DNA from 3 places in the Planococcus chinensis genome. Region 2 is predicted to be linked to each of the others. Evidence: riboswitches for the same ligand, from Rfam matches in the RefSeq annotation. Region 2 holds a riboswitch; each other region holds the start of a gene.
The links. A riboswitch is a leader RNA that binds a small molecule or an ion and turns the genes downstream of it on or off. The one in region 2 is predicted to bind S-adenosylmethionine.
Positions count from the first base shown of each region.

Region 1 (5,992 bases), on a different contig from region 2:
GTGCAGTTTATTGAACGCGGATGATTTTACCTATTTAGCAATACTGTCAGAGATATGGAGCAAAACAGCGGAGACACCCGCGGGAAAGCGAGACAGCCGAGACCCCGCAAGCCGCTACGCGGCTGAGGAGGCTTGGCGCTCGCCCGCAGGCAAGCGCAGCTGTTTTGCGGAATATCGGGAATGAAAAAAACCTACTTCACCGTATCCTGATACGCTGCATGCAAAAAAGCCGGTGCCTTTATTGAAAAGAGGCACCGGCTTTTTAGGTGATTACTTGTCTGTGTCTTTTTTGCCTTTCGGCTTGAGCGCGGATGAAGCACTGAGGGAAATTGCCAGCGCTACACCGATGATGAAAAACGCGAGATTTTTCTGGACGATGCCGAGAACCAGGAAGGGCAGTCCAATGGCGATGCCGGTCCCGAAGTTCAAGCTGGCCGCTTTTTCTTTCAAATTCCTCACATCCCCTCAAATTCTATGTCCTTAAGATACGGATGGGCACCCGGAAAGTTCCGGAAAGGAGGCAAACAAAAAAGAACCGGCACAAGGGCCGGTCCAGTTCGTTGACTTAAGATTGCACGCCTTCTTCTTCCTGGTAGACCGGCACCCATCCTTCAGTTGTGACAAAGATGCGCACGGCGACCACTTTGCGGTCATCTGCCAATGTGAAATAATGCGTGATGTTTTCAGGCACAGAGATCAAGTCCCCTGGAGACAGGTGGACTTCGAAAAAGCGCTCGTCTTTGCCTTGGATGATGAAGACACCGTGTCCGCTGACGATATAGCGCACTTCGTCGTCCGTGTGGATGTGCTTGCGCTGGAAGTTTTTCAGCAGCTCGTCGAGTTTCGGGTTGGAATCCGACAGGGAAATGATATCCGCTGCCTGGTAGCCGCGGCGCTCGGAAATGTCGTCGATTTCGGCTTTGAACGCTGCAAGGATTTCTTCCTTCTCTTCGTCGCTCAAGTCGAATTTTTCCCGGAGGTGCTCCGGCAATTTGTTGATGTCCCAGTGCTCATAGACGACTTCCTGCTGCTCCAGGAATGCTGCTACTTCGTTTTGCGCTTCGATTGTTTCATTCGTGCCTTGGATTTTGATGATTGCCATAATGGATCTTCCTCTCTTATTGTGAATGGATTTGGTATAACGCCATTTGGTACTGGAATAAAAACTCGCTGGCTTCAAGCAGTTTCTTCGCTTCAAAGCCGTCCTTGCCCCAGACGGTGATGCCGTGGTTGCGGATCAGCACCGCGCCGCTGTCGGCTTGGATATGCTTTTGGAACTCTTCCGCAAGGTCAGGGATATGCGCATGGTTCGGGATGATCGGGATTGTCAGGACCGCATCTTCATCCCACAGGCCGAATGCCTTGATGAGCTCGAGGCCTTTGAAATCGATCTTGCCCTGATCGCCGTAGATTTCTGAAATGACGTTATTGGCGACGGTATGGATGTGCAGGCTGCAGCCGGCGTTGGTCTTGGAATAGACCTCGCAATGCAGCAGTGTTTCCGCCGAAGGCTTTAAAGGCGTGTCGTCCACCGCTTTGCCGGATGCATCTACCAGCAGGAAATCTTCCGAGGTCCGTTTGCGTTTGTCTTTGCCGCTCGCGGTCACCAGGAATTCGAGCGGCGCGTCCTGGACCTTGATCGCCAAGTTGCCGCTCGTTCCCATGAACCAGTCGCGCAATGCGAGTTCGTCTTTGATGTCTGCAAGTTCCTGCCATCTTGCCTGAAGGGCCGTCATGATTTCACCCCCAGCCGTGCATCGATGATCGACATGACGTCGCGGAAGTTCTCGAACGGTTCATACGGAAGGCCCAGCTCTTCGCATTTCTCGATAAGGAAGTCGCGTGCAATGACAAGGTCTGCCCTTTTCGCCGCTTCGAGGTCGGTAATGGAATCGCCGATGACGATGCTGTCCGCGCCGTTTTCCAACAGGTTCCGGATGATCGATGGCTTGCAGCATCCGCAGCCTTGGCTCGTGCATTCGCCGTCGCATCCATGCGGGAAAGAAATCCGTATCGTGTCGCCGGAAAAATCCGCTTCGTTGCAATAAACGCCGGCAAACGGGCCAAACGGTTCGAGCAGCGGATGGACGAAAAAGTCGATGCCGCCGCTGACGATGTAGAGCGGAATGTCCTGTTCCTTGGCATAAGCCACAAATTCAGCAAAGCCTTCGCGGATTTCCGCCTGTTCAAGCACGTAGTCGACGACTTCGTCTTTCTTGGCCGAAGGCAGAAGCGAAAACATTTTCGCCACGCCTTCGCGGATTGATATATTCTGTGCCAGAATGTCGTCCTTAATTGGACTCCATCCCGGCGGATCGAAATGTTTCATGATAGCGATGATGTTGTCGTTGTTGGTGATCGTGCCATCAAAATCGCAAAAGATGACCGGTTTGTCCATTGCCGTTACCCCCATATGTCCAGTGCTGTTTTCAATTCTTGATGCTGTTCAGAAGCTTCAGCCAGCGTTTTTCCACTGAGTACGGCGTCGACCGCTTGGCGGAATGCCTTGCCGCCGCCAGCCGCGCCGTCGGGATGGCCATGTACGCCGCCTCCGGCATTGATGATGCTGTCGATGCCGAAATCGTTGATCAACAGCGGCACGAGGCCGGGATGGATGCCGGCTGATGGAACCGGGAAGCTGCGTTTCAGCGGGCTTTCCTCCACCAAGGCATGGCCGAGTGTCAGTGCCTGTGCTTTTTCAAGTGCAACACTTCCGTAAGGGGAAGGGAACAGCGAGAAGTCGGCTCCGGCGATGCGCGTCAGCTTCCCGAGCGCAAGCGCCGTCGACAGCCCGTAGAACGGGGAAGACGTAAAAGCGCCACTGAATGCCGGATGCGCCATGAGCGGCAAGCTGATTTCTTCATCTTCCGCCAGTTCCTGCAGCACATCAAGTCCGTACGCATGGACATTGAACAAAAGGGCGTCCGCGCCGAGTTCGCGCGCTTTTTTCGCTTTGTCACGCAAGCCAGAAGTGCGGCCCGATAAGTTCACCGCGTAAAGCGTGCGGTGGCCGGTTTCTTCAAAGACGGCTTCGAGCGCGCTCTTGCCGGTGGTGATGCGCTGATCGAACGGCGTCAGCGGATTGTCGAAGAGGATTTCGTCGTCTTTCACCAAATCCACGCCGCCAAGCGCCTGTTCGCGGAGCTGTGCGGCCATGAAATCCAGGTCGCGGCCGATGACACCTTTGAATATGCTCATGACGAGCGGCCGGTCCATGACGCCCAGCTTGCTGCGGAGACCGTCGATGCCAAAGCGCGGACCCGGAAAATGGCTCAGCAGCTCTTCGCTGAAATCGAGGTCCAGGAGCTTCACTTCGCCGTCGAGCGACAATTTGCCGAATACTGTCGTCAGGATCGCCGGCAGGTCCGCTGAGAAGTTGGCGCTCGGATAAGCGATCTTCACTTCGGCTTTTATGGTGTCGGGCTTCAGCGGATGCGGAGCATCCCCGAATTCCTCCACCGATACGACTTGGCCTTTATGGTGCTTTAATTGTTCCTGTTCCAGCAAAGGCAGGTCCGTCCACGAGCCAATTGTCAGGCCGAGGGCGATGCCTTCCGCCTTTTTTTCAAATGAACCGGGTTTGCCGTAAAGCTGGTACGTTGCCGTCAATATGCTCACTATATGCACACTCCATTTTTAGTAAAGATTAGGTATCATGATTCTGAAGAAGAATGAGCGGAAAGCGTCCGCATGAAGCGATTTCTTCAAGATACAAAATAAAAAAACCTCTTCAAACAAGAAGAGGTTAAGGGCGTTAACAACTTCTTATTTCTCAGCTGCGAAATCGCGCTGCAAGAATTAGCACCGTGTCCACTGGACCGGTTGCCGGGTATCATAGGGCTTGTCCCTCCACCTGCTCTGAATAAGAAAGTATTCAATTGGTTTTTGAAAGAGTAAATTAATTTTGATTATTCCATGCCGAAAACTATCTGTCAATCGTTATCCGTGAAAATTTTTTTGCAAAAAAAATTATTGACACTCAATTCTGAACCATGATAGGATTCATTTCAAACAGCATACAGTTTTACAACAAACACTCTTATCAAGAGCAGGCAGAGGGATATTGGCCCTATGACGCCCAGCAACCGACCGTAATACCTTCGTGAGAAGGGGCGCTTTTGCGCCGGGATGAACATCCCGCAAGGCACGGTGCTAATTCCATCAGAAACCGCGGTTTCTGAAAGATAAGAGGTGCGGAATCTCTTATTCTACGCCTCTTTCTTTGGAAAGGGGCTTTTTTATTGCCCAAAAACAGCTTCTCAAACCCAACCACAACAGCTGAAAGGTAGATGACCTATGACAATAGCAACAAACCAATATGCAGCATTAACCGAAGAAACCGCAATCGCCCTGGCGAAAAGCGTCTATCCGTTCCCGGAAGGGGCAGAACTTTCGAGCCGTGAAATCGGCGACGGCAACTTGAATTACGTGTTCCGGATCACCGATTCGGCCAGCGGCAAAGGCGTCATCATCAAGCAGGCGTTGCCGTATGCGAAAGTCGTCGGCGAAAGCTGGCCGCTGACATTGAAGCGTGCAGAAACGGAAGCCGCAGCGCTCCTGAAGCACGGCGAATTCGCTCCAGGCCTTGTGCCGGAAGTGTATGCCACTGATACGGATTTGGCGGTGACGGTCATGGAAGACCTGTCGCATCTGAAGATTGCCCGCGAAGGCCTCATTGCAGGCGAAAGCTATCCGAAGCTTTCATCGGATATCGGGGAATACCTGGCGCGCACGCTATTCCATACATCGGATTTTGCGCTCCATCCGTTTGAGAAAAAGCGGCTTGCTGCGGAATTTTCAAATCCGGAGCTCTGCAAAATCACGGAAGACCTGATTTTCACTGATCCGTTCTTTGACCGCGAGACGAACGATTTTGAGCCTCAGCTGCGCCTGGCAGTGGAGGCGATCTGGAACAACGCGCCGCTTCAGCTGGAGGCCGCCAAATTGAAGTACAGCTTTTTGACGGAAGCGGAAGCATTGCTGCATGGCGACCTCCATACGGGCAGCATCTTCGCCAGTGCGGAAGAGACGAAAGTCATCGATCCGGAATTCGCGTTTTACGGGCCGATCGGTTTTGACGTAGGCCTGTTCCTTGCAAATCTGATCGCTCAAGGGATCACGCGCACCGGCGAAGGGCGCAAAGTGATCACAGACCATATCGCAAAGACATGGGAAACGTTTGAAGGGACTTTCAGCGCTTTATGGGAAGCAGAAGGCGTGGAGGCGTTCAAAAATACACCCGGCTACCGCGAAGCGATCCTTGAAAAAGTGTTCAGCGATGCGCTCGGCTTTGCCGGCTGCGAATTGATTCGCCGCACCATCGGCTTGGCGCACGTCAAGGACCTCGACGGCATTGAAGAGGAAGCACGGCGCATCGAATTGAAAAAACAGGCGCTGGAGCTCGGTGAAACCTTGATCCTCAACCGCCGCACCATCAAAGATATAGGGGCAGTTGTCCGTTTGGCAGAGGGGGAAGCGCGATGAGCATCCCGTTGTCGATTTCCTGGTCCGAAGGCCAACTGGTCATTCTCGATCAGCAGAAACTGCCGCATGAAATTGAATATGTCACACTCGAGACGCTCGAAGATGTCTTTGACGCCATTTTCACATTGAAAGTGCGCGGCGCTCCGGCAATCGGCATCGCCGCTGCCTACGGGCTGGCGCTTTCCGCCGTCCGCCACGAAACGGAAGACTTGGAGACGTTTTTCCACCTCGTCCAAAAAGACGCCGAATACCTTGGAAGTTCGCGCCCAACGGCAGTCAACCTCGTCTGGGCGCTCCAGCGGCTCGCATCGGTGGTCCGGAACGCCGGATCGGTGGATGCGGCAAAACAATTGCTGGCAGAAGAAGCGGTCCGGATCCACGAGGAAGACGAAGCTTCCTGCCGCCAGATCGGCGCATACGGACTCGAGCTGCTCGAGGGCAAAAAACGCGTCATGACCATCTGCAACGCCGGTTCCATCGCGACGGCCAAATACGGCACGGCGTTGGC
Region 1 covers NZ_JBHUFW010000008.1:150,980-156,971, forward strand. Annotated here, with positions in the region: gene ACFSDB_RS11690 (hypothetical protein) at 271-450, opposite strand; gene ACFSDB_RS11695 (1,2-dihydroxy-3-keto-5-methylthiopentene dioxygenase) at 566-1,102, opposite strand; gene ACFSDB_RS11700 (methylthioribulose 1-phosphate dehydratase) at 1,119-1,736, opposite strand; gene ACFSDB_RS11705 (2-hydroxy-3-keto-5-methylthiopentenyl-1-phosphate phosphatase) at 1,733-2,398, opposite strand; gene mtnW (2,3-diketo-5-methylthiopentyl-1-phosphate enolase) at 2,404-3,618, opposite strand; SAM riboswitch class I at 3,763-3,869, opposite strand; SAM riboswitch class I at 4,037-4,191, shown strand; gene mtnK (S-methyl-5-thioribose kinase) at 4,297-5,484, shown strand; gene mtnA (S-methyl-5-thioribose-1-phosphate isomerase) at 5,481-5,992, shown strand, end outside.
Region 1: it holds a riboswitch for S-adenosylmethionine, as region 2 does, so the genes downstream of both, mtnW (2,3-diketo-5-methylthiopentyl-1-phosphate enolase) here and ACFSDB_RS11830 (O-acetylhomoserine aminocarboxypropyltransferase/cysteine synthase family protein) in region 2, are expected to answer to the same signal.

Region 2 (5,992 bases):
TTTTGGACCCAATCGCTCATCCAGGGTCCGGGATACAATAAATCATGGGTGAACGATAACGCGTGTAGCGCCACTTCCAATTGGCTTTCCTCCACGTCATGGGTATTCATTGCCTTCAGCAATGTGACGTAGCTATTAGCATCAAAGCGCCCGGCCAGCTTCCTGCCCTGATAGGACAAATAAGATTCGACATCGAATCCGCTGCCGTTATGGCCGCGGCTGAACCGGTCATTGAAGAGCCCGCCGCTCCTGTATGTCACCATCCCCGCCATTCGAGCCGTTTCAAAGCCTTTAATGAGAGAAGAATCCGTATAATTCCCGTTTTTGAATTCCGCATCATTTACGATAGCATGGATGCCGATCCAGTTGAACGCGATGCCGTAATCGCTGTAGGCGGGCGTTACTGCCAACGGAAACACCGCTGAGACGAAACGGGGGTATAGCCTCCCCCATTCCAGCGCTTTCATGCCTCCGAGCGAACCGCCGATGACAGCCGCGAGCCGGTCGATGCCCAGCTTCTGCAAAGCCGCATGCTCTGCCCGGACCATGTCGCGGATGGTGATTTCCGGGAAATCCGCGCGGTAGGGCTCGCCTGTTTTCGGGTTGACGGACAATGGACCGGTCGATCCGTTGCATCCTCCGAGCACATTGAAGGTGATGACTTGAAATTTCTCCGTATCCACGGCTTTGCCCGGCCCGGCCAATCCTGCCCACCACCCCGGATTATCCGGAGTGCCGATCGAGAACTGGTCGCCTGTCAAAGCGTGGCACAGGAGAACGACCGGAGCTCCTTCCTTGCCGCAGCGTTCATATGCGAGTTCGACACCTTCCAAGATTTCCGCCGACTCCAGCGCCAGCGTACCGATGGATACGTAAGCCATCTCTTTCACCTCCTATGCGTTTTCCAGTACAGCCGCTTTGATGGCCTGTTCGAGGTCGGCGATCAGGTCTTCCGGATTCTCCAGGCCGATCGACAAGCGGATCAATTCTTCCGTCACCCCTGAAGCTTCCAGTTCTTGAGCCGTCAATTGCTGGTGGGTCGTCGAAGCCGGGTGGATAATCAGCGATTTCGCATCACCGACATTCGCCACGTGGGACCATAAAGCGACACTGTCAATCACTTTCCGGCCTGCTTCACGGCCACCCTTCACGCCGAAATTGACAATCGAACCATAGCCGTCCTTCAAATATTTTTGGGCCAATTGGTGCGACGGGTGATCTTCAAAGCCGATATAGTTGACCCACTCCACTTGCGGATGATCCTTCAGGTATTGGGCGATGATGCGGGCATTGCTGTTGTGGCGCGGAATCCGCAGATGCAGCGTCTCGAGCCCCTGCAAAAAGGCATGTGCACTTTCCGCGCTGAGCGATGGTCCGAAATCACGCAGCAGCTGGACGCGGAGTTTGGTCGCAAATGCCGCTCCTGCCGCATCGATTCCATAGCGGATGCCGTGATAGCTTTCATCCGGTTCCGTGTAGTTGGGGAATCGCGGATTGTCGTAGTCGAATTTACCGCTGTCGACGACCACGCCGCCGATGGTCGTCCCGTGCCCGCCAATCCATTTCGTTGCCGAATGAATAACGACGTCCGCCCCGAACTCGATCGGGTTGCTGCCGTATGGCGAAGCGAATGTATTGTCGATCAATAATGGCAAGCCGTTTTCATGGGCAATCTCCGCCACTTTTTCAACATCAAAGACGTTCAGGCTAGGATTGCCGATGATCTCCCCGAAAATCGCTTTTGTCTTGTCTGTGATGGCGCCCCGGAAGTTTTCCGGATCCGTGCCGTCGACGAATTTCACCGTGATGCCGTATCTCGGCAAGGTATTGGCGAACAAGCTGACTGTGCCTCCGTACAAATTGCTGTCTGCCACGATTTCGTCGCCGGCTTCCGCCAAGTTCAATATGGAGAATGCGATGGCCGCCATGCCGGAAGACAGGGCGACAGCTGCCGACCCGCCTTCAAGAAGAGCCACACGCTGTTCAAATACATCCACCGTAGGGTTCATGATGCGCGAATAGATATTTCCTGCTTCTTTCAAGCCGAACAAGTTCTGGGCATGTTCCGTATTCTTAAACACATAGGAAGTCGTTTTATGGATGGCGACCCCTCTCGCTCCGGTCACTGGGTCCGGCTGCTGTCCGCCGTGCAATAAAAGCGTTTCTGGTTTAAAATTTGTCATTTCTATTCCTCCTAAGGTTTTTTTGATGGAAACCGCGGGTTGAGGAGGGAACAGAAAAAGCCCTCTTCGGTTAAGAAGAGGGCCGTCACATACGGGTATGCCTCCTCTCATCTGCCAGATCCCGTCTTTCCGGATCTGTAGGATTTAGCACCTTTCCAAGCTGAGCTGCTTGTCGGTTGCCGGGCATCACAGGGCCTATTCCCTCCGCCTCTCTTGATAAGAGTATTCAGATTTAGTTTTCCATCATGTCCTGAAGTATATAAAATGGATGTGGGATTTGTCAAGCGGATAATTCTAAAAATTTTGAAACCTGCGCTTCTTTCAAACGTTAAATCTATAAGAGAAGGAGTGGAAAAGATGTTTTCATGGATAGTTATTGCTCTCATCATAGGTTATATTGTCGGCTGCATGCATGGTTCACTGGTCGCGCAGCTGTTGACAGGCGTCAACATCAAAAAAGAAGGCGTCAAAAATTCAGGCGCTTCAAATGCAGCCATCGTGCTCGGCTGGAAATACGGAGCGCTGGTCGCTTTCCTGGATATTCTCAAAGGCGCAGCTGCCGTGTGGGTGTTCCGCTGGGCGCTGCATGCTTCTTCACTTTCAGAAGAAACCGTCTGGGCCCTGCTGTTCGTCGTCGGTGCCGGCGTCGTCGTCGGACACAACTTCCCTTTCTATATGAGGTTCAACGGCGGAAAAGGAACAGCGGCCGTCATCGGCGTCATGCTGGCGCTCGACTGGAAGCTTGGCTTGGCCGGCCTGCTGCTTCTTGTCGGAGCAGCACTCGCCACCAATTACCTGGTCGCGGGCGTCTTGGTCCTGTATGCCACGTTCTTCGCCATTGCCTGGTGGCCCGCTGAAGGCGGACTTCCTTTGTTCATTGCTGCTGCGCTGTTCGCGATGGCTGTATTCAAGCACACGGAAAACATTTCCCGCATCGCAAACGGCACTGAAAACAAGGTTTCTTCCGTATTCCGGAAAAAGGCTGAAGGATCTTCCTGAAATTTTTTTAAAAGAAAAGGTTGACTTTTTCAACAATCCCCCATAAAGTAGTCCTTACAAATCAAATACGTACATCACTTTCTTATCCAGAGAAACCGAGGGACAGGCCCTATGACGTTTCGGCAGCGGATTCGCATCATGCGAAAACTGTGCTAACTCCTGCAAACGCATTTTTGCGTTTGGAAGATGAGAATGAGATGGTTTCATGCCGAAGCCTTCTTTTTTCTTGTGGATAAGAAAAAAGGGGGCTTTTTTCGTTCACTTTCGGATAAAAAGCCCTCTGCGAAAAGATTTGCATTACTGGAACAGCTTGAGGAGGCTTACACTATGATTCAATTCGAGGAGGTAACAAAAACCTACCAGTCCGGCAAACAGTCGATCCACGCGCTGAACGGCATCGACCTGACTGTTGAAACTGGTGAAATATACGGCGTCATCGGCTTCAGCGGCGCCGGCAAAAGCTCGCTGATCCGGACAGTCAACCTGCTGGAGCGACCAAGCAGCGGCCGCGTGCTGATTGACGGAAAAGACATCTCCACCTTGTCCGCAAAAGACATTCGCCAGACGCGGAAAGACATCGGAATGATCTTCCAGCACTTCAACTTGCTGAATTCCAAAACCGTTTTCCACAATGTCGCCATGCCGCTCATCCTCGCCAAAACGCCGAAAAACAAGATCAAGGAACAGGTGAAGGACCTGCTGGATTTTGTCGGCCTGGGCGATCAGGCAGACAAATATCCCGACCAGCTTTCCGGCGGCCAGAAACAGCGCATCGGCATTGCCCGGGCGCTTGCCACCAATCCATCAGTTCTATTATGCGATGAAGCCACTTCGGCGCTGGATCCGCAGACCACCCAATCCATCCTGGAACTGCTGCGCCGCATCAACCGCGAATACAACATCACGATCCTGCTGATCACTCATGAAATGGGCGTCATCCGTGAAATCTGCGACAAAGTGGCAGTGCTTGAAGCAGGCAAAGTCATCGAACAGGGAACGGTGTTCGAAGTGTTCACCAATCCGCAGCACACGACGACCCAGCGCTTTGTCCGTTCCGTCATGAATGACGAACTGCCGGAATCGCTGCTGAAGCAGATCCAGGACCCGGACCGCAAGCACACCATCTACCGGATCCAGTTCACCGGCGCTTCTGTTGGACAGCCGCTAATGTCGCGGATATCCAGGGACTTTAACCTGGACCTGAATGTTTTGTTTGGCAATATCACCGAACTGCAGGGCGAACCATACGGCAATCTCATTGTCGAATTTACCGGCCCTGCCGCTGAAATCCAGCTGGCCTTAACATCCATACGCAGCAGCAATGTCAAAGTCGAGGAGGTGCGGAATTATGCTAGTTGATAACGAACAAATCTTGGAAGCCCTCTGGGAAACCATCTACATGACGGGCGCATCCTTCCTGTTCTCGCTGGTCATCGGCTTCCCGCTCGGCATTCTGCTGGTCGTTACCCGAAAAGGCCATTTATTGGCGAACGAACCGGTTTCAAAAGTACTGAATATCATCATCAATATTTTCCGGTCCGTGCCTTTCATCATTTTGATGGTCGCCATCATCCCGATCACCCGGCTGATTGTCGGCACATCCATCGGGACGGCCGCTGCCATCGTGCCGCTCGTCTTCTATGCCGGGCCTTATATCGCCCGGCTGATCGAAAACTCGCTGCTTGAAGTCGACCATGGTGTTATCGAAGCGGCCCAAGCCATGGGGGCATCGCCGTTCCAGATCATTTTCCGCTTTCTGATTCCTGAAGCGCTGAGCTCACTGGTTCTGGCCCTGACGATCGCGATTGTCGGGCTGATCGGCGCTTCTGCCATGGCAGGCGCCATCGGAGGCGGCGGACTCGGCGACTTGGCCATCACTTACGGCTATCAGCGGTTTGACACGCTTGTCATGGTCATTACCGTAGCCATCCTGGTCATCCTTGTACAAGGCGTCCAGTCGGGCGGCAACTTGCTGTCCCGGCGGGTACGCAGAAGATAAATCCGTACTGCAAATTCAATTAAACTAATCTATTGGAGGAATACATCATGAAAAAACTTTCATCTCTTTTATTGCTGGCCATCCTGGCTTTGGTCTTAGCCGCCTGCGGAGGCGGAGACGACAGCGAAGGCGCTGACGGCAACCGCAAAATCACACTTGGAATCAGCGGCTCGGATACAACAATCTGGGATTACATCGCGGACAAAGCCGAAAAAGAAGGCATCGACCTTGAAATCGTCACTTTCTCGGATTATGTAGCACCGAATATCGCGCTTGCTGAAGGCGAACTCGATTTGAACGCTTTCCAGACCATCTCCTATTTTGATGAGTTTGTCGCCGAGCACAATATCGACATCGTTCCGATCGGCTCAACGGTCATTGCACCAATGGGCCTCTACTCCGAGAAATACGAATCCATCGAAGAACTTCCGGACGGTGCACAAATCGCGCTGCCGAACGAAGCGACAAACATGGGCCGCGGATTGCTTCTTCTACAGGAAGCCGGTTTGATCAAATTGTCCGACGATGCAGGATTGACGGGCACTGCGGAAGATATCATTGAAAACCCGAAAAACATTGAACTTGTGCCGATGATTTCCGGCCAGACGCCGCGTGCAATGCCGGACGTGGCAGCATCCATCATCAATAACGGCATTGCGGTCGACGCCGGTCTGAATCCGACGGAAGATCCGATTGCCCGTGAAAGCGATACGGCAAAACCTTATATCAACCTGATCGCCGCCAGCGCTGAAAATGCCGACGATCCGGATTACCAGAAAATCGTAGAACTTTACCAGCAGGAAGACACAGC
Region 2 covers NZ_JBHUFW010000009.1:10,303-16,294, reverse strand. Annotated here, with positions in the region: gene metX (homoserine O-acetyltransferase MetX) at 1-881, opposite strand, end outside; gene ACFSDB_RS11830 (O-acetylhomoserine aminocarboxypropyltransferase/cysteine synthase family protein) at 894-2,183, opposite strand; SAM riboswitch class I at 2,288-2,406, opposite strand; gene ACFSDB_RS11825 (glycerol-3-phosphate acyltransferase) at 2,541-3,182, shown strand; SAM riboswitch class I at 3,262-3,375, shown strand; gene ACFSDB_RS11820 (methionine ABC transporter ATP-binding protein) at 3,510-4,541, shown strand; gene ACFSDB_RS11815 (methionine ABC transporter permease) at 4,531-5,181, shown strand; gene ACFSDB_RS11810 (MetQ/NlpA family ABC transporter substrate-binding protein) at 5,229-5,992, shown strand, end outside.

Region 3 (5,992 bases), on a different contig from region 2:
TGTTTTACACGGGGCATGTGGAACGCGGAAATGGCAAATTTGAGACTTATCAATGCATGGCCGTTTCCAGCAATGGATTTGATTTTGAAAAGAAAGGGCCTGTTGTATTGCTGCCGGAAGGATACACGGCTCATTTCCGGGATCCGAAAGTTTGGAAAAGGGATGGCACTTGGTACATGGTTGTAGGGGCGCAAACATTTTATGAAGAAGGGGCCGTTGTGCTTTTTGCTTCGACAGATTTACAGCAATGGGATCTTAAAGGGATTTTAGCTGGAAACCGCTTCAATGGATTGATGGACTTCGGCTATATGTGGGAGTGTCCGGATTTTTTTGAGCTCGGTGGAAAAGACATCCTCATCGTTTCCCCTCAAGGGTTGAAAGCGAAAAATTCCTTTTACCATAATGCGCATCAGTCTGGCTATTTTGTCGGCAGATGGAACGTTGGAACAACTGAGTTCCCGCATGGTGAATTTACAGAGTTGGATCGGGGTTTTGATTTTTATGCCCCGCAGACGTTTCAGGATAAGCAAGGAAGGCGGATCATGCTTGGCTGGATGGGCATCACAGGGGAACAGGAATCCCACCTGCCCACAATCGAAAAAGGATGGGTCCATGCTTTGACGATGCCGCGTGAATTAGAGCTGAGAAAAGACAGGATCATTCAGAAGCCAGTGCCGGAACTGAAACAGTTGCGGGAAGCACAAGGGCTTTCATTCCATTCAAGCTTAAAGAATGAAACAAAGACGTGGCCAGAACTTTCGGGGAATGTAGAGGAACTGAAGATCCATTTCCTGCAGAACCTGGCCGGGCATATAAAAATTGAAATCCGCAAAAATATAATCATTTCTTACGATCAACAGACCAAGCGGTTGACGTTGGTGCGCAAACGATTTCTAGACGGCATGGTAGAAAACCGAAGCTGTTTTTTGGAAACACTTGAGGAATTGCATATATTCCTGGATACGAGTGCCATTGAAGTTTTTGTCAATGGAGGGGAGGAAGTGTTCACGGCCCGTTTTTTTGCGCTCGCAACGGATCTTGATGTTTTCTTTACGGCCGACGGGCATGTGGAGTTATTGCTTGAAAAGTGGAATCTGCGAAATCCTAAGCATTTCATGAATCATTCTGTTTAAAACTGACGCCTTCGTTTTCCGTTAAAGAAATGTATCTGGCAAAACAAAGCATTGGATTCTACAAACCAATTCATCTAAACATTTTGTTCTTCATTTTTAATTACACAAAATGTACGGCAAGGAGAAGCGGAAGTCGGATGAAATGATTTTTTCATTGCTGCAGACTAGCGGTTATATATATTCTTTAAATCAAATCGCATAATTAAATGTCCTAAAGCATAGAAACCGGCAGTTTATGGCATTGTGTCCAAACCTCTGCCGGTTTTATAGATTTTATTTGAACAAGCACGCATGCCTTGTTTTGCCAGTAGAACGGTCCTTAGACAATTCAATGAAGGTCGACAAGAAACTGAAATTCAAAAAATAAATTCCTTTTACAAAAAATTAATAAAACGCATATTGTGTATCGAATTAAGGATTGGTATCATGAAAATGATATAACTTTGTTAGAAATGTAAAATATATCTTAATAATAGTATTTGTACCGCAATTATATTATCCCACCATAACATTTAGCAAAGTTATACAGCGGTCTTTTTTTATTTAGGGGGAAGAACATGCGATATCATGACATAAGTTTGGATGAACTAGAAGAATTGGAGCAGGAGATTCACTTTCAAGCTGAAAATACCCAAGGGGATTTGGATTATTCCAAGATTGAACTTTATGATGCAATGCACAACCATCTTAAGCTATTAGCGGCGGAAGATGCGGATTATGCCCATTACTATACATACATCCAGCAGAAACTGATCAATTATCTGCTGTGCTACTGCGGCCAGGCGGCATCCAACGATGCCAATAAGCGCTATGCAGCCGAACAGGCTATGAAAAAAGTGCTGCAATACGACCCGGTGAATCCGCTAGCGGCATACCGCCTGGGCGGGCTGTTCCACCAGCAGCATATGCACGCCGAAGCTCTTTGCCAGCTGCAGCAAGCGCTGGATAACCAATCCCGTTACCCGGAGAACGCCTATCAACTGAATGCCGATCAGGTCAAGCGTGCATTGCAGCACATGTCGAGCAGCTCGTTGCATATCGGCAGCCGGGCGTTTGCGGCAAGTTCCGTTTCTTCAACTGCACTTGATAGCGCAGACTTTTCGGAAATGTTCACAGAACTCTGCCGCTGCACGGATGAACTCCGGAATTCCGCTTACCGTATCCTTTCGGCGGATGAACATGTTCAATGCGGGCATGCGCAGGTTGTTGCAGCTATTGAAAAGGATCCGAAAGACACCATTATCCTTTTTTTCAACACGGACGGCCCGGAATTGATCTATAATGGCATCCGCGAAAAATTGCCAGCTGCCCATGCGTTCCTGCTCAAGCATTTATTGCTGCATAGCTGTGCGGAAAAACCAATGAAGCCACTTGATGCCAAAGCGTATTTTTTGGATACGCATGTGATGACAGGCGTGACGGGTCCGACATTCACCAAAGCCGTTGAGGGAATGATGCAGGCATTGCGGGAAATTGAAATTCCATCAGCGATTTGCCGGGCCGATGCCGGAAATCAGCCGGCCTATTATTTCAACGGGACATCGGCGTATATGGTCATTGGCAGAGTGGACGAGGAATTGAATTTCGGTTGAATAAAAAATAAAAATTTTAAAAAAGCTTTGACAGCGGGCTGAATGTTCTTTACTATTGGGTACAAGCTAAAAACAATTACATATGGAACATTATCAAGAGAGACCGAGGGACAGGCCCTATGACGTCCAGCAACCTCCAGAGCGATCTGGGAAGGTGCTAATTCCTGCAGAATGAATCTATTCTGAGAGATAAGCCTAATCCAATTCGGTGCCTCTTTCTTAATGGAAGAGGCGTTTTTTATTGGCCTAAAAAGGAGGGAGCACCGCCATGATCAGCATCACGAATCTTTCGAAAGAGTACCAGACGAAAAAAGGCACCGTCACGGGTGTGGACAATGTCTCCCTAACGGTGGAGGCAGGCGAAGTATTCGGTATTGTCGGCTACTCGGGAGCGGGGAAGAGCTCTTTGCTCCGCTGCATGAACCTGCTCGAGCGCCCAACAAGCGGCGAAATCAAAATCGACGGCGTGGACCTTACCCAATTGAAAGGCGAAGGACTGCGGCAGTCGCGTTTGAAAATCGGCATGATCTTCCAGCATTTCTATTTGATCAGCCAGAAGACGGTCACTGAAAACATCGCTTTTGCCTTGAAGGCGGCAAAACTGCCGAAAGCGCAAGCGGCCGAACGGGTTGATGAACTGCTTGAGATGGTGGGCCTATCCGACAAGAAGGATGTCTACCCTTCGCAGCTAAGCGGCGGGCAAAAGCAGCGCGTCGGCATTGCCCGGGCACTTGCCAACAATCCTTCAGTGCTCCTATGCGACGAAGCGACATCGGCGCTTGATCCGAATACGACATTGTCCATCCTGCGGCTGTTGAAGAAAATCAACCGGGAATTGAACATCACGATCGTTCTGATTACGCACGAGATGAATGTTGTCAAAGAAATCTGCGACCGGATGGCTGTGATGCAAGGCGGAAGGGTGATTGAAGAAGGTGAAGTTTACGACCTGTTTTCCTCGCCCCAGACGGCATTGACGAAGGAATTCATCTCATCGGTCGTGTCTTTTGATGTACCGGCCCCGATACTAGCGGCCTGCACCGGGAGCGTCATCAAAGTACAGTTCAAAGGCGCAGTCGCCGGCGAAGGCGTCATTACGGACACAGTTCAGCATTTCGATGTCAAAGGCAACTTTCTTCATGGATCCATCGAATATATCCAGGAAAAACCGCTTGGCCTGTTCCTGATGGAAATCCAGGGCAGACCGGAAAATATCAGCCGGGCCATCACTTATATGGAAGGCCGGGGCGCAACTGTGGAGGTGATTGGAAATGGGCTTTGATTTTCAGCATATGATGGAATTATGGCCGGACATTTCAAAAGCGTTCGGCGAAACTTTGTATATGATCGGCATCTCCTTGGCAATCGCCATCATCATCGGCTTGCCGCTCGGCATCGTTCTTTTTGTTACCGACCGCGGCCTGTTTCTCGAGAACCGGTTCGTCAAATCGGTCTTGGGGTTCATTGTCAATATGGTGCGTTCCATCCCATTCATCATCCTGCTGGTCGCGCTGATTCCGCTGACAAAGCTGCTGGTAGACTCTACAATCGGCCCTGCTGCAGCCAGCGTCTCGCTATCGGTTGCCGCAATTCCATTTTTTGCCCGCATCGTCGAGACCTCTTTGCGGGAAATCGATAAAGGCGTCATCGAAGCGGCTGTCGCGGTCGGCGCCACGCCGTGGATGATCATCAAGGATGTGCTGCTGCCGGAAGCGAAGACAGGCCTTGTCCAGGGCGTCACCATTACGATCATCTCGCTGGTCGCTTATTCAGCCATGGCAGGCGTCGTCGGAGGAGGCGGCATCGGCGATTTGGCAATCCGCTTCGGCTATTACCGCTACGACAACACGATCATGATCGTCACGGTCGTCATTTTGATTGTTCTCGTCCAAATCCTTCAGCAACTCGGGGATTGGACGTCAAAAGCAATAGACAAACGATAGAAAAGGGAGAGAAACTTATATGAAAAAGATTGCCTTACTAGCTGCACTATTCGTACTGCTCACACTGCTTGCTGCTTGCAGCGGGGAAGAATCCAGCGCCGATTCCAAATCCATCAAACTGGGCGGCACTGCCGGGCCATACAGCGATATGCTAAACGAAGCGTTCAAACCGGCGCTTGAAGAAAAAGGCTATAAAGTGGAAATCGTTGAATTCAGCGATTACATCCAGCCGAACAATGCTTTGGATAACGGCGACCTCGATGCCAACTTGTTCCAGCATTCCGTTTATCTTGAAAACTTCTCAAAGGAAAACGGCATGGACTTGACGGGGCTGATTACGGTGCCAACTGCACCGATGGGCATCTACTCGAATGTGTTCGGTTCGCTTGAAGACATCAAAGACGGGGCGACCATTGCGATCCCGAATGATCCGGTGAATGCAGCCCGTACGTTCCTGGTCTTGCAAGACAACGGCTTGATCACACTGGATCCGGCAGCTGAAGAACTGACCGTATCCGAGAAGGACATCCAGACGAATACGAAAAACCTGGTGTTCCAGCCAATCGAAGCGGGCGGCTTGCCGCGGGCAGTGGAAAGCTCCGATTTGTCAGCGGTTCCGGGCAACTTTGCACTTGCCGCTGATATGGATCTGCTGGATGCACTTGTGCTTGAAGATATGCCTGACCGCTACCGCAACCTGGTGGCAGTGAAAACCGAAAACAAAGACACCGAGCTCGCCAAAGATTTAGTGGAAATTGTGGAATCATCGGAATTCGAAGCGTTGATCGATTCGGATTTCAAAGGCTTCGGCAAACCGGAATGGATGGCAACGCGCTAAGGGAGGAGATCTTTTGTGGAAGACATCATTGTAAAAGGCGCACCGGCTGAATATGTCTGTCGAGCACGCGTCCTTGATAGCTTGGAAGAGAAACTGCTCGCAAGAAACATCAATAAGGCGTTGATTTTGACCGGGACTAAATCATGGGAAGCGCTCCGTCCGTTTTTCCCAGCGCTGGAAAAAGTCGAAACCGCTTTTGAACTGTATCAGGGGGAATGCTCTCTGGCAGAAATTGCGCGGGTCAGCGATATCGTGAGAGCTTTAGGAGCGGAGGCCATTATCGGAGCAGGTGGCGGAAAAGTGCTCGATATTGCGAAAGCTGTCGCTCACGAAACCGGAACCGCTTTGGTCCTCGTTCCGACACTCGCTTCGAACTGCGCTCCATGGACGCCGCTCAGCGTCATCTATACGGAAGAAGGGACGATGACGCATTATACGGTCTTCCCGGAAAGCGTCGACCTGCTGTTAGTGGAACCGAAGGTATTG
Region 3 covers NZ_JBHUFW010000004.1:1,013,886-1,019,877, forward strand. Annotated here, with positions in the region: gene ACFSDB_RS07365 (glycoside hydrolase family 32 protein) at 1-1,133, shown strand, start outside; gene ACFSDB_RS07370 (tol-pal system YbgF family protein) at 1,691-2,725, shown strand; SAM riboswitch class I at 2,813-2,921, shown strand; gene ACFSDB_RS07375 (methionine ABC transporter ATP-binding protein) at 2,994-4,007, shown strand; gene ACFSDB_RS07380 (methionine ABC transporter permease) at 3,997-4,668, shown strand; gene ACFSDB_RS07385 (MetQ/NlpA family ABC transporter substrate-binding protein) at 4,688-5,506, shown strand; gene ACFSDB_RS07390 (iron-containing alcohol dehydrogenase family protein) at 5,522-5,992, shown strand, end outside.
Region 3: it holds a riboswitch for S-adenosylmethionine, as region 2 does, so the genes downstream of both, ACFSDB_RS07375 (methionine ABC transporter ATP-binding protein) here and ACFSDB_RS11830 (O-acetylhomoserine aminocarboxypropyltransferase/cysteine synthase family protein) in region 2, are expected to answer to the same signal.